Regions from separate parts of the Streptomyces sp. NBC_00726 genome, predicted to be linked through region 2. Evidence: riboswitches for the same ligand, from Rfam matches in the RefSeq annotation. Region 2 holds a riboswitch; the other holds the start of a gene.
What was found. A riboswitch is a leader RNA that binds a small molecule or an ion and turns the genes downstream of it on or off. The one in region 2 is predicted to bind thiamine pyrophosphate.
Positions count from the first base shown of each region.

Region 1 (7,348 bases), 3.7 Mb from region 2:
GGTCAAGTTCGACGCGCTGGAGTACAGCGAGGTGCTCGCCCGCGACCTCAAGGTCGCCGACGCCACCGCCATCACGCTCTGCCGTGACAACGAGCTGCCGATCCTCGTCTTCGAGCTCACCGCCGCGGGCAATATCGCCCGCGCGGTCAAGGGTGAGAAGATCGGCACGCTCGTGAGCGACCAGGACACCCGCGCCTGACCACCGGCGCGCCCACCGGGGAGACCCGGTGGGGCAGGGGTGCGGGACCGCCCCGGAAGATGGACAACGGCCTGCCGGTCGGACACCGTGCAGGTGAGGACGCGACGCAGGACCCGCCGGGCCCGCCGGGCCCGGTCAAGACACGCAGGAGCACGTGGTGATCGAAGAAACCCTCCTTGAGGCCGAGGAGAAGATGGAGAAGGCCGTCGTCGTGGCGAAAGAGGACTTCGCCGCGATCCGCACCGGCCGTGCGCACCCGGCGATGTTCAACAAGATCGTCGCCGACTACTACGGCTCGCCGACCCCGATCAACCAGCTGGCCTCGTTCTCGGTGCCCGAGCCCCGTATGGCCGTCGTGACACCGTTCGACAAGACCGCGCTGCGCAACATCGAGCAGGCCATCCGCGACTCGGACCTCGGCGTCAACCCGAGCAACGACGGCAATATCATCCGGGTCAACTTCCCCGAGCTGACCGAGGAGCGCCGCCGCGACTACATCAAGGTCGCGAAGACCAAGGCCGAGGACTCCAAGATCTCGATCCGGGCCGTCCGCCGCAAGGCCAAGGAAACGCTCGACAAGCTCGTCAAGGACAAGGAGTCCGGCGAGGACGAGGTGCGCCGTGCCGAGAAGGAGCTCGACGACACCACCGCGAAGTACGTCGCGCAGGTGGACGAGCTGCTGAAGCACAAGGAAGCCGAGCTGCTCGAAGTCTGATGAACGACTCTTCCTGGGGCGCTCCGCAGGGCGCCGGCCACCGGGGCGCGCCGGAGATGCAGGGCGCTGCGGCGGGTCCTGCCTACGATGTGCACGACGCCCAGCAGACTCGGCCCATGCCCATCGTGCCGGACGTTCCCGACGCAGGTAGAGACGCTGAAGACCGTGATCACCGGGACCAGGGGGCCGGACGCCTGAGCGGCGGCCCCCTGGTCCGCGACGAGAAGCCGCAGGAGCCCATGCCGACCGAGCCGACGCCCCCGCCGCCTCCGCAGAAGAAGCGCGCGGGCCGGGACCTGGGAGCCGCCATAGGGGTCGGCCTGGGGCTCGGCGCCCTGGTCGTCGTCTCGCTCTTCGTCGTCAAGGCCGTCTTCGTCGGCGTCATCGTGCTCGCCGTCGTGGTCGGCCTCTGGGAGCTCACCTCCCGGCTTGAGGAGCGCAAGGGCATCAAGGCGCCCCTCGTGCCGCTCGCCGTCGGCGGCGCCGCCATGGTCGTCGCGGGGTACGCGCGCGGGGCCGAGGGCGCCTGGATCGCCATGGCCCTGACCGCCCTGGCGGTGCTCGTGTGGCGGATGGCGCAGCCGCCCGAGAACTACCTCAGGGACGTCACGGCGGGTATCTTCGCCGCGTTCTACGTGCCCTTCCTGGCCACCTTCGTCGCCATGCTCCTGACCGCCGACGACGGGCCGCAGCGGGTGCTGACCTTCCTGCTGCTGACCGTGGTCAGCGACACGGGGGCGTACGCGGTCGGCTGGCGGTTCGGCAAGCACAAGCTGGCTCCGCGCATCAGCCCCGGCAAGACCCGCGAGGGCCTGTTCGGGGCGGTCACCTTCGCCATGGTGGCCGGCGCGCTGTGCATGCAGTTCCTGATCGACGACGGTTCCTGGTGGCAGGGGCTGCTGCTGGGCCTCGCGGTCGCGGCCAGCGCCACCCTGGGCGACCTGGGCGAGTCCATGATCAAGCGGGACCTCGGGATCAAGGACATGGGCACGCTGCTGCCCGGCCACGGCGGGATCATGGACCGGCTGGACTCGCTGCTGCCGACCGCCCCGGTGGTCTGGCTGCTGCTCGTGCTGTTCGTCGGCTCCGGCTGACCGGCTCCGGCCTGCGGTTTTCCGCGCGAAGGCCCGTCGTCCACAGGGCGGCGGGCCTTCGCCGTTCCGTCTGCGACACTGGAAGAACCATGCCTAAGCCCGGAGAACTCACTTTCGTCGCGCCCCGCGGAGCCAAGAAGCCGCCGCGGCACCTCGCCGACCTCACGCCCGCCGAGCGCAGGGAGGCCGTCGCCGCGATCGGCGAGAAGCCGTTCCGCGCCCAGCAGCTCTCGCAGCACTACTTCGCGCGGTACGCGCACGACCCGGCCGAGTGGACCAACATCCCGGCCGGATCGCGGGACAAGCTCGCCGAGGCGATGTTCCCCGACCTGATGTCCGTCGTCCGGCACATCAGCTGCGACGACGACACCACCCGTAAGACCCTCTGGAAGCTGCACGACGGGACGCTGGTCGAGTCCGTCCTGATGCGCTACCCGGAGCGGGTCACCATGTGCATCTCCTCGCAGGCCGGCTGCGGGATGAACTGCCCGTTCTGCGCGACCGGGCAAGCCGGTCTCGACCGGAACCTGTCGACCGCGGAGATCGTCCACCAGATCGTGGACGGCATGCGCGCCCTGCGTGACGGCGAGGTCCCCGGCGGCCCCGCCCGGCTCTCCAACATCGTGTTCATGGGCATGGGCGAGCCGCTGGCCAACTACAACCGCGTCGTCGGCGCGATCCGCCGGCTGACCGACCCGGAGCCCGACGGTCTCGGCCTCTCGCAGCGCGGGATCACCGTGTCCACCGTCGGCCTGGTGCCCGCGATGCTGCGGTTCGCCGACGAGGGGTTCAAGTGCCGCCTCGCGGTCTCGCTGCACGCCCCGGACGACGAGCTGCGCGACACCCTGGTGCCGGTCAACACCCGGTGGAAGGTGCGCGAGGTGCTGGACGCCGCGTGGGAGTACGCGGAGAAGTCAGGCCGCCGCATCTCCATCGAGTACGCCCTGATCCGCGACATCAACGACCAGGCGTGGCGCGGCGACCTGCTGGGCCGCCTCCTCAAGGGCAAGCGGGTCCACGTCAACCTCATCCCGCTGAACCCGACGCCCGGCTCCAAGTGGACCGCCTCGCGGCCCGAGGACGAGCGGGCGTTCGTGGAGGCCATCGCGAGCCACGGTGTGCCGGTCACCGTCCGCGACACCCGGGGCCAGGAGATCGACGGCGCCTGCGGGCAGCTGGCGGCCTCCGAGCGCTGAGGACGAGCGGCCCCGGGACCCGGCCGAAAACGGCCGTGTAGCCTGGGGCCGAAATCAACTGCATATTCCGACAGGGGAGCGCCACAGCGCTGAGAGTGCGGCACCAAGGACAGGTTGGCCGCAGACCCTCTGAACCTCGCCCGGGTCATTCCGGGTAGGAAGTTCGGACCTTACTCAAGCTGTTGCGCCCTGCCCGCTTCCGGCTCCGGCCGGTGTGCGGGCGGGGCCGCGTCTCTTCCTGGTCACTCCAGGAGGAATCACACATGAGCACCACCCAGAAGGCCGCCGTGGCGGCCGTCGCAGCCGCGCTCGGCGTCACCGCGCTGGCCGGCTGCGGAAGTTCCGACGACTCGGCGTCCGGTTCCGGCTCGGCCAAGGGCTCCGGTTCCAAGACCGTCACCCTGGTCAGCCACGACTCCTTCAACGCCTCCAAGGACGTGCTGAAGGAGTTCACCCGGGAGACCGGCTACACCGTCAAGGTCCTCAAGAGCGGGGACGCGGGTGCCGCGCTGAACCAGGAGATCCTGACCAAGGGCTCCCCGCGCGGCGATGTGTTCTTCGGCGTCGACAACACCCTGCTCTCGCGCGCCCTGGACAACGGCCTGTTCACCCCGTACGAGGCCAAGGGCCTGGACCGGGTCCCGGCCGATGTCCAGCTGGACGCGGACAAGCACCGGGTCACCCCGGTCGACACCGGTGACATCTGCGTCAACTACGACAAGAAGTACTTCGCCGACAAGAAGCTCGCGCCGCCGAAGACCTTCGCCGACCTGGCGAAGCCCGCGTACAAGAACCTGCTCGTCACCGAGAACGCCGCGACCTCCTCGCCCGGCCTCGGCTTCCTCCTCGGCACCATCGGCACCTTCGGCGAGGACGGCTACCAGGACTACTGGAAGAAGCTGAAGGACAACGGCGTCAAGGTCGTGGACGGCTGGGAGCAGGCGTACAACGAGGAGTTCTCCGGCTCGGCCGGCGGCAAGAAGGCCAAGGCCGACCGCCCGCTCGTCGTCAGCTACGCCTCCAGCCCGCCCGTCGAGGTGCTGTACGCGGACCCGCAGCCGAAGACCGCGCCGACCGGGGTCGCCACCGGCACCTGCTTCCGCCAGATCGAGTTCGCCGGTCTGCTGGACGGCGCGAAGAACGAGGCGGGCGGCAAGGCCCTGCTGGACTTCCTGATCGGGAAGAAGTACCAGGAGGACATGCCGCTCACCATGTTCGTCAGCCCGGTCGCGAAGGACGCCAAGGTGCCCGAGCTGTTCACGAAGTTCGGCGCCACCGCGGACAAGCCGGCGACGGTCGCCCCGGACGCCATCGCCGAGAACCGTGAGCAGTGGGTCCAGTCATGGTCCTCGCTCGTAGTGAAGTAGCGAAGACCCCCGTACGCGGACCGGGCGCGCGCGGGAGGTCCGCACGCGCCCGGGCCCGGCGCGGGACCGCGGTGCGGCTCGGCCTGATGGCCGTGCCCGTCGTGTTCTTCGCCGTGTTCTTCGCCTACCCGGTCGCCGCGATCGTCGGCCGGGGGCTCAAGGCGGACGGCGTCTGGCAGTTCGGCAGGTTCGGCGAGGTGCTGGCCCGGCCGGAGATCCGGGACGTCCTGTGGTTCACGCTGTGGCAGGCGCTCGCCTCGACCGCGCTGACGCTGCTGATCGCGCTGCCCGGCGCGTATGTCTTCGCCCGGTTCGACTTCCCCGGCAAGCAGGTGCTGCGGGCCGTGGTCACGGTGCCGTTCGTGCTGCCGACCGTCGTCGTGGGCACCGCCTTCCTCGCGCTGCTCGGGCGCGGCGGGCTGCTGGACGAGCTGTGGGGCGTACGGCTCGACACCACCGTGTGGGCGATCCTGCTGGCGCACGTCTTCTTCAACTACGCGGTCGTCGTCCGGACCGTGGGCGGGCTCTGGGCGCAGCTCGACCCGCGCCAGGAGGAGGCCGCCCGGGTGCTGGGCGCGAGCCGGTTCACCGCCTGGCGGCGCGTCACGCTGCCCGCGCTCGCCCCGGCCGTGGCCGCCGCCGCGCTGATGGTCTTCCTCTTCACCTTCACCTCCTTCGGGGTCGTGCAGATCCTCGGCGGTCCCGGCTTCTCCACACTGGAGGTGGAGATCTACCGGCAGACCGCCCAGCTGCTCGCCCTGCCCACGGCCGCCGTGCTCACGCTCGTGCAGTTCGCCGCCGTCGGCGCGATCCTCGCCGTGCACGCCTGGACCGTACGCCGCAGGGAACGCGCCCTGAAGCTGGTCGACCCGGCGGCGACCGCGCGCAGGCCGCACGGGGCCGGGCAGTGGACCCTGCTCGCCGGGGTCCTGCTGAGCGTGCTGCTGCTCGTCCTGCTGCCGCTCGCGGTGCTGGTGGAACGCTCTCTGGGCGGCTCCGGTTTCGCCTACTACCGCGCGCTGACCTCGGCGGACGCCAACAGCGGTACGTTCCTGGTGGCGCCGGTCGAAGCCATCGGGAACTCGCTGCGCTACGCCCTCGTCGCGACCCTGATCGCCCTTGTCGTCGGCGGGCTCGCCGCCGCCGCGCTCACCCGGCGGGCGGGCCGGCTCGTCCGGGGCTTCGACGCGCTGCTGATGCTGCCGCTCGGGGTCTCCGCGGTCACCGTCGGCTTCGGCTTCCTGATCACCCTGGACGAGCCGCCGCTGGATCTGCGCACCTCCTGGATTCTGGTGCCGCTCGCCCAGGCGCTGGTCGGGGTGCCCTTCGTCGTACGGACCATGCTGCCGGTGCTCCGGGCGGTGGACGCGCGGCTGCGCGAGGCGGCGGCGGTGCTCGGAGCCTCGCCGCTGCGGGCCTGGCGCGAGGTGGACTTCCCGCTCGTACGGCGGGCGCTGCTGGTCGCCGCCGGGTTCGCGTTCGCCGTGTCGCTGGGGGAGTTCGGCGCGACCGTGTTCATCGCGCGGCCCGACAACCCGACGCTGCCGGTGGCCGTGGCGCGGCTGCTCGGCCGCTCCGGGGACCTCAACTACGGGCAGGCCATGGCCCTCAGCACCGTCCTGATGCTCGTGTGCGCGGTGTCGCTGCTGCTGCTCGAACGCATCCGCACCGACCGATCCGGGGAGTTCTGAAACATGCTGACGCTCGAATCGGCCACCGTCCGCTTCGGTGACCGGGCCGCGCTCGACGGGGTCGACCTGGAGGTCGCCGACCATGAGACCGTCTGCGTCCTCGGGCCGAGCGGCAGCGGCAAGTCCACCCTGCTGCGTCTGGTCGCCGGGCTCCAGGAGCCGGACGGCGGCCGGGTTCTGCTCGATGGCACCGACCAGGACGGCATCCCGGTCCACCGGCGCGGCCTCGGCCTGATGTTCCAGGACCACCAGCTCTTCCCGCACCGGGACGTCGGCGCCAACGTCGCCTTCGGCCTGCGGATGCACGGGGCCGGCCGGGGCGAACAGGACCACCGGGTCGCCGAACTCCTCGACCTCGTCGGCCTCCCCGGCGCCGAACGCCGCGCCGTCGCCGCGCTCTCCGGCGGCGAGCAGCAGCGCGTCGCCCTGGCCCGTGCCCTCGCCCCCAGCCCCAGGCTGCTGATGCTCGACGAGCCCCTGGGCCAGCTGGACCGCAGCCTGCGCGAACGGCTCGTCGTGGAGCTGCGCGCCCTCTTCGGCCGCCTCGGCACCACCGTGCTCGCCGTCACCCACGACCAGGGCGAGGCGTTCGCGCTGGCCGACCGGGTCGTCGTGATGCGCGACGGCCGCGTCGCCCAGGCGGGCACCCCGCTGGAGGTGTGGCAGCGCCCCGCCTCCGCCTTCGTGGCCCGCTTCCTGGGCTTCGACAACGTGGTCGAGGCGACCGTCGAGGGGGCGGCGGCGGACACGGCCTGGGGCGAGGTGCCGGTCCCGGTGGGGTCACCACAGGGCGCCTGCGATCTGCTGGTGCGGCCGGCCGGCGTCCGGATCGGCGGCCCGGGGAAGGGACTGCGCTGCGTCGTGGGCGCGCGCACCTTCCGGGGCAGCCATGTCGCCGTGACCCTGCGCCCGGAGCGCGGTCCGGTGCTGGAGGCCGAGTGCTCGCTGCGCGGGACGCCGGAGGAGGGCGAGCGGGTGGGCGTCACCTTCGACGCGTCGGAGTGCGTGGTGCTGCCCGCGCTGTTCTGACCGGGCCGCGCGCCGTCGGCCGTGTCGTCGGACGCGCCGCCGGACACGCCGCCGGAC
Region 1 is NZ_CP108983.1:5,068,313-5,075,660, forward strand. It holds gene pyrH (UMP kinase) at 1-199, shown strand, start outside; gene frr (ribosome recycling factor) at 357-914, shown strand; gene OG338_RS22830 (phosphatidate cytidylyltransferase) at 914-2,008, shown strand; gene rlmN (23S rRNA (adenine(2503)-C(2))-methyltransferase RlmN) at 2,098-3,204, shown strand; TPP riboswitch at 3,267-3,383, shown strand; gene OG338_RS22840 (thiamine ABC transporter substrate binding subunit) at 3,468-4,571, shown strand; gene OG338_RS22845 (ABC transporter permease) at 4,658-6,262, shown strand; gene OG338_RS22850 (ABC transporter ATP-binding protein) at 6,266-7,291, shown strand.
Region 1: it holds a riboswitch for thiamine pyrophosphate, as region 2 does, so the genes downstream of both, OG338_RS22840 (thiamine ABC transporter substrate binding subunit) here and thiO (glycine oxidase ThiO) in region 2, are expected to answer to the same signal.

Region 2 (7,348 bases):
CAGGGCCTGCGGCGGTACGGCGTCGAGCTGCGCGTCCGTGAGGGCGGCGCGCGTCCGGCGGGCCCCGGCGAGCAGCGCCACCGCGTCGAACGGGCGGGCCTCCGGGTCCCGGGCGGTGGCGCTCGCCACCAGCGCGTCCAGCTCGGGCGCGAGACCGGGGACGACGGCGGACGGGGGCGGCACGTCCTCGTGCAGGTGCTGGTAGATGACCTGGGCGGGGGACTCCCCGTCCCGCGGCTTGTCGCCGGTCAGCATCTCGTACAGCACGACCCCGCAGGCGTACACGTCGGCGCGGGTGTCCGCCGTGCCGTGCTCGATCTGCTCCGGGGCCAGATACGAGACGGTGCCGAGGATCGTCCCGGTGGTGTTCGTCACCGTGTCCACGGCCCGGACCAGGCCGAAGTCGGCGACCTTGACCCGGCCGTCGTCCCCGATCAGCACGTTCTCCGGCTTCATGTCGCGGTGCACGAAGCCCGCCCGGTGCGCCGCGCCGAGGGCGGCGAGGATCGATTCCAGGATGTCCAGCGCCGCCCGGGGCCGGAGCGCGCCGCGCTCGCTCAGCACATCGCGCAGCGTGCAGCCGGCGACGTACTCCATCGCCAGGTAGACGTACTGCCCCTGGGCGCCCTGGTCGAAGACCCCGACCACATTGGGGTGGGCGAGATGGGCCACCGACTTGGCCTCGCGGATGAAGCGCTCGACGAACGAGGCGTCGGTCGCCAGCGCCGGGTGCATCACCTTGAGGGCGAGCACCCGGTCGAGCCGCATGTCCATGGCCCGGTAGACCGTGGCCATGCCGCCCACGGCGATGCGGGCATCGACGCGGTAGCGGCCGTCGAGCAGCTGCCCGACGAGGGGGTCCTGGAGGGTCGTATCCACCATGCGAGTCTACGAGCCGCCACGGACAGGCCCGCCGCGGTGGGGCGAACCCGGCGCAGGACTGAAGCCGAGCCGTGACAGGCGCGTGTCAGAAAGCCGGCCGCTCCGGATCGAGCACCGCCCGCCCGGCCGCCGGCGAGGACGCCTCCGCGAAGTGGCGGCGTGGGATGCGCCCGGCCCGGTGCGCGAGCCGCCCGCCCTCCACCGCGTGCCGCATCGCGGCGGCCATCAGCTCCGGCTCCTGGGCCCGGGTCACCGCCGAGGCGAGCATCACCGCCGAGCAGCCCAGCTCCATCGCGAGCGCCGCGTCCGAGGCGGTCCCGGCACCGGCGTCCAGGATCACCGGCACCCCGGCCCGCTCGGTGATCAGCTGGAAGTTGTGCGGGTTGCGGATGCCCAGGCCCGAGCCGATGGGGGAGCCGAGCGGCATGACCGCCGCGCACCCCACGTCCTCCAGCTTCCGGGCCAGGACCGGGTCGTCGTTGGTGTACGGCAGCACCGTGAATCCGTCGTCCACCAGGATCTCGGCGGCGTCCAGCAGCTCGACCGGGTCGGGCAGCAGCGTCCGCTCGTCGGCCACCACCTCCAGCTTCACCCAGTCCGTGCCCAGCGCCTCACGGGCCAGCCGGGCGGTGAGCACGGCCTCCCCGGCGGTGTAGCAGCCGGCGGTGTTCGGCAGCACCCGGATGGACAGCTTCCGCAGTACGGAGAGCACCGAGCCCTGCACGGTCGGGTCGAGGCGGCGCATCGCGACGGTGGTCAGCTCGGTGCCGGACGCGATCAGCGACCGCTCCAGCACGTCCAGGCTGGGCGCCCCGCCCGTGCCCATGATCAGCCGCGAGGTGAAGTCAGTGCCGCCCAGGGTGAACAGGTCGTCGGACATCGTCAGCCTCCCTGGACTGCGGTCAGGACCTCGACCCGGTCGCCGTCGGCGAGCGCGGCGGCGGGCCACTGGCCGCGCGGCACCACGGTCTCGTTGAGCGCGGCGGCCACCCCCGCCGTCGCGTCGGTCAGCGTCGCGACGAGGGCGTCCAGGGTGGTGCCCGGCGCGACGGCGGCCGGGGCGCCGTTCACGGACACGGTGAGCGGGGTGGGCTCGGTCATGCGGGCTGCTCCTGGGGTGCGGGGACCGGGGCGAACCGGCCGGGGGAGAAGGGACGGACCGCCTCGGGCAGCTCGCCGTCGGCCAGCAGCGACGCCATGGCGTCCCCGGTGACGGGGGTGAGCAGCACGCCGTTGCGGCCGTGGCCGGTGGCGAGGTGGAGGCCGGGCAGCGCGGTGCGGCCGAGCAGCGGGGCGTTGTCGGGGGACGCGGGGCGCAGTCCGGCGCGGGTCTCGGTCAGCGGCAGCTCGGTGATGCCGGGCACCAGCTCATGCGCGTCGCGCAGCAGCTCGTAGACCCCGCCCGCCGTGACGGTGGTGTCCCAGCCCATCTCCTCGGTGGTGGCGCCGACGACCAGCTCACCGTTCTCACGCGGTACGAGATAGATGTGGCTGCCCCGGACCACCGCGCGCACGGTGCGCGAGAGGAAGGGGGCGTACGCCGGGGGCACGGTGAGGCGCAGCACCTGGCCCTTGACCGGGCGCACCGGAGGCAGGGCGTGGGCGGGGACCCCGGCGAGCCGCCCGCTGAGGCTGCCCCCGGCGAGCACGACCTGGCCGGCGGCCACCTCCGTACCGTTGTCGAGCACGGCGCCCACGGCCCGGTCCGCGACCACCGAGAGGCGGCCGGCGCGGCGGCGGTGGAAGACCACTCCGGCCCGCTCGCAGGCGGTGAGCAGCGCGGCGGCGAGGCGGCGCGGGTCGACCTGGTGGTCGCCGTCCACCCGGAGACCGCCGCGCACGCCCGGGGCGAGCATCGGTTCCAGGCGGCGGCACTCGCGCCCGGTCAGCCACTCCGACTCCAGGCCCGAGCGGCGTTGCAGCTCGTGGAGCTCGCGCAGATGGGCGCGGTCGTCCGCGTCCAGCGCGACGGCCAGGGTGCCGCAGGCGCGGAAGCCGATGTCCTGCCCGCTCGCCTCCTCCAGCTCGGCCGTGAACGACGGATAGCGCCGGGCGGACGCGAGGTTGAGCCCGAGCAGGGTCTCCTCGCCGTAGTGCAGTTCGGTGACGGCGGCCAGCATCCCGGCCGCGACCCGGGCCGCCCCGCCACCCGGCTCGGGGTCGGCGAGCGCGACGGCCAGACCGCGCCGCGCGGCCCGCCAGGCGGTCACCAGACCGATGATGCCGCCCCCGATGACGAGGACGTCGGACCCTTCGGTGGGATGGGTGCGCATGGGCGTCCAGCCCCTCCCTTCGCCGGCATGACCCGGATCAGGTTCGTACGGTCGGAGGCCGCCAGCCTCCCTCTCAGCCCGGTACGCCCGGGCTCCCGCGTGTCTTACGGTGGCCACCCTAAACCCCGCCCCGATGCCGCCGCCGGGGCCCGCCCCTTCCTGACGTCTCGTCAGCTACGTAAGGTGGACGGGTGAGCGAGCAGCAGCGGGCAGAGCGGACGGAACGCCGGGTCGTCGTCGCGGGCGCGGGCATGGCGGGCGTGCAGACCGCCGTCGCCCTGCGGGAACAGGGCTTCACCGGCCCCGTCACGCTGATCGGAGCCGAACCCCACCAGCCCTACGACCGGCCCCCGCTGTCCAAGGCGGTGCTGCTCGGCAAGGCCGAGGAGTCCGCCTTCGACATCGACTTCGAGGCGCTGGACATCGCCCTGCGCCTGGGCTGCGAGGTCACCGGGGTCCGCGCGGGCGACCACGAACTGGACACCTCCGAGGGCCCGGTCCGCTACGACGTCCTGGTCCTCGCCACCGGCGCCGAACCCGTCGCCCTGCCCGGCTCCGCCGGGGTCCCCGGCGTCCATCTGCTGCGCACCCTGGACGACGCGGCCCGGCTGCGCCCCGTCCTGGAGGCCGGGCATCCCGTCGTGGTCGTCGGCGCCGGCTGGATCGGCGCCGAGTTCGCCACCGCCGCCCGTGCCGCCGGCTGCGAGGTCACCGTCGTGGAGGCCGCGGACCGCCCGCTGGCCGGCGCCCTGCCCGCCGAGGTCGCCGCCCCGATGGCCGCCTGGTACGCGGAGAACGGCGCCCGGCTCCTCACCGGCGCCCGGGTCGCCCGCGTCGGGCCCGGCACGGTGGTCCTCGCCGACGGGCGCACCATCGCGGCCGGAGCTGTCGTCGTCGGCATCGGCGCCCGCCCCGCCACCGGCTGGCTCGCCGGCTCCGGCATCGCGCTGGGGCCCGAGGGCTCGGTGACCGCCGACGCGGCGCTGCGCACCTCGCTCCCCGATGTGTACGCGGTCGGCGACTGCGCTTCCTTCCCTTCGGCCCGCTACGGCACCCGCCTGGTCGTCCACCACTGGGACAACGCCCTCCAGGGGCCCAGGACCGCCGCCGCCCACATCGCGGCGGAGGGCGCCGGCATCCCGCCGTACGACCCCGTGCCCTACTTCTGGTCCGAGCAGTTCGGCCGGTTCGTGCAGTACGCCGGGCACCACGCGGACGCGGACACCCTGCTGTGGCGCGGCGACCCGGCGGAGCCCGCCTGGTCGGTGTGCTGGCTGCGCGACGGTGCCCTGGTCGCGGTGCTCGCGGTGAGCCGCCCGCGCGACCTGGCCCAGGGGCGCCGGCTCATCGAGGCGGGGGCGCGGCTCGACGCGGACCGGGCGGCGGACCCCTCCGTACCGCTGAAGGCGGCGGTCCTGCCGTAGGGCCTGTCCCGGCGGCGTGGACCTGAAGGGCCGAGTCCGGGTTTCGGCTGTCAGTCCGGGATGGCAGGCTTGTCCCGTGACCCAGATTGACGCAAAGACCGATGCACTCGTCCCCGCCTGGCTCCACCTGCCCGACATCGCGGAAATGCTCGACGTCGAGGTGACGCGTGTGCGGCAGCTGGTCAAGGAGGGCCAGCTCATCGCCGTACGCCGTGGGGAGAACCGGGCGCTCCAGGTGCCCGCCGCCTTCATCGACGGCGACAAGGTGGTCAAGGGCCTCTCCGGGACCCTGACCCTCCTGAAGGACGACGGGTATTCCGACGAGGAAATGCTCGAATGGCTCTTCACCCCCGACCCGTCCCTGCCGGGCACGCCCGCGCAGGCGCTGAGTGAGAATCGCGGCACGGAGGTGAAGCGCCGCGCCCAGGCGCTCGCCGTCTGACCGACCGGGAAGCGGGCCGCACCGCGCGAGCGGGCGGCCCGCTTCCCCGCGCCGTACTCTGATCCGCCGTCACCGTCTTCCCCGGGGGGAACCGCACCATGTCCACGCCTCGCGCACAGCTGTCCGACGCCCGGCTCTACCTGTGCACGGACGCGCGCAGGCGTCAGGGCGATCTGCCCGGCTTCCTCGACGCGGTCCTCGCCGGCGGGGTGGACATCGTCCAGCTCCGCGACAAGGGCATGGAGGCCGGCGAGGAGCTCGGCCACCTCGCGGTTTTCGCGGACGCCTGCAAGCGGCACGGCAAGCTCCTCGCCGTCAACGACCGGGCCGACGTGGCCCACGCCATCGGCGCCGACGTGCTGCACCTGGGCCAGGGCGACCTGCCGGTGCCCGCGGCCCGCGCGATCATCGGCGCCGAGCCGGTCATCGGCCGCTCCACGCACGCCGAGGCCGAGGTCGACGCCGCCGTCGCCGAGCCCGGCGTGGACTACTTCTGCACCGGCCCCTGCTGGCCCACTCCCACCAAGCCCGGCCGTCACGCCCCCGGCCTGGACCTCGTGCGCTACGCCGCCTCGCTCGCCCCGGCCCGTCCCTGGTTCGCCATCGGGGGCATCGACGCGGACAATCTCGACCAGGTGCTGGACGCCGGGGCCCGCCGGATCGTCGTCGTACGGGCCCTGACCGAGGCGTCCGACCCGGGTGCCGCCGCCGCTGAGCTGGCGCGACGGGTCCGCGAGCGCGCCGGAGCCTGACCCGGGACGGGTGCCGCCGGAGCGGCGGCCCGGGACCCGTCCGGGGCCGGTCTGGGACGAATCTGTCCGAAGGGTGGACAAGAATCGGTCAATTCCGGCAAATGACTCCGGTTCGGTTGGGGGCCCGCCCCGCCCTGGTTAACCTGCCCGTATGGCCCTTGGCACACCTTCCACCAGGACAGATCACGCACGCACCGTGCGTGAGATGCTCGCGTCCGGCGCGACCTCGTACTCGTTCGAGTTCTGGGCGCCCAAGACCGAGAAGGGCGAGCGCAACCTGTGGAACGCGCTGCGCCGGGTCGAGGCCGTCGCGCCGAGCTTCGTCTCGGTGACGTACGGAGCCGGTGGCTCCACCCGCTCCGGCACGGTGAAGGCCACCCAGGACATCGCCGCCGAGTCCACGCTCACCCCGGTCGCGCACCTCACGGCCGTCGACCACTCGATCGCCGAACTGCGCAACATGGTCGGCCAGTTCGCGGACGTCGGCATCCGGAACATCCTCGCCCTGCGCGGCGACCCGCCGGGCGACCCGATGGGCCCCTGGGTCGAGCACCCGCGGGGCGTGAAGTACGCGGCCGACCTGGTCCGGCTGATCAAGGAGGCCGGCGACTTCTGCGTGGGCGTCGCGGCCTTCCCCGAGCGGCACCCGCGCTCGGAGGACTGGGACACCGACGTCCGCCACTTCGTGGACAAGTGCCGCGCCGGCGCCGACTACGCGATCACGCAGATGTTCTTCGATCCCGAGGCATATCTCCGGATGCGTGACCGGGTGGTCGCGGCGGGTTGCGAGACCCCGATCATCCCCGAGGTCATGCCGGTCACCAACGTCCGGCAATTGGAACGGTTCTCCCAGCTCAGCGACGCGAAGCTGCCCGACGGGCTGAAAGAGCGCATCCTCGCCGCCAAGGACGACCCCGCCGCTGTACGCTCCATTGGCATCGACTTCGCAACGCGGTTCAGCGCGAAGCTGCTCTCCGAGGGTGTGCCCGGACTGCACTTCATCACGCTGAACAACTCGACTGCGACGCTTGAGATCTACGAGAATCTCGGACTGCACAAGCAGTCGTGACCGGCCGTACCCGCCACCACCCGGGGCGGTGGCCGTAGAAGGGGGCGGGCATGGGCTGGACGGTCCTCTACATCGCGTTCGGTGTCGTCGCGCTGTGGCTGCTCGGCGAAGTGCTGTTGCAGTACAAGGCGCGGCTGCGCTGGCGCCTCCTCGCCTTCACCGGCTTCCTCTGCGTGGTGATCGGCGTCCTGATGCCGTCCGTGCCCGTCATCGCCCTCGGCGCGGTCGCTTTCGCCACCGGCCAGACCTTCGTCACGCTCTCGTTCCGCAAGGGCTTCTCCACCGGCTGGGCGATAGGGGGCAAGCCCGGCGAGAGCCGCCGCCGGCGCGGCGCGGCCGGAAGCAAGCCCACCCTGGAGGTCTCGGACCTGGAGGTGGAGTACGAGGACGGCGCCCCCGACGCCCCGGCCGCCCCGCCGTCCGCCCCCGGCCCCGCCGCCGTCTACGCGACCGAACCGATGCCCGAGGACACCGGCCAGTACGGCGTCTACACCAACCCTGTGCCG
Region 2 is NZ_CP108983.1:1,408,774-1,416,121, reverse strand. It holds gene pknB (Stk1 family PASTA domain-containing Ser/Thr kinase) at 1-879, opposite strand, end outside; gene OG338_RS06340 (thiazole synthase) at 968-1,762, opposite strand; gene thiS (sulfur carrier protein ThiS) at 1,765-1,983, opposite strand; gene thiO (glycine oxidase ThiO) at 1,980-3,155, opposite strand; TPP riboswitch at 3,153-3,264, opposite strand; gene OG338_RS06325 (NAD(P)/FAD-dependent oxidoreductase) at 3,347-4,579, shown strand; gene OG338_RS06320 (Rv2175c family DNA-binding protein) at 4,656-5,021, shown strand; gene thiE (thiamine phosphate synthase) at 5,120-5,773, shown strand; gene metF (methylenetetrahydrofolate reductase [NAD(P)H]) at 5,925-6,842, shown strand; gene OG338_RS06305 (hypothetical protein) at 6,893-7,348, shown strand, end outside.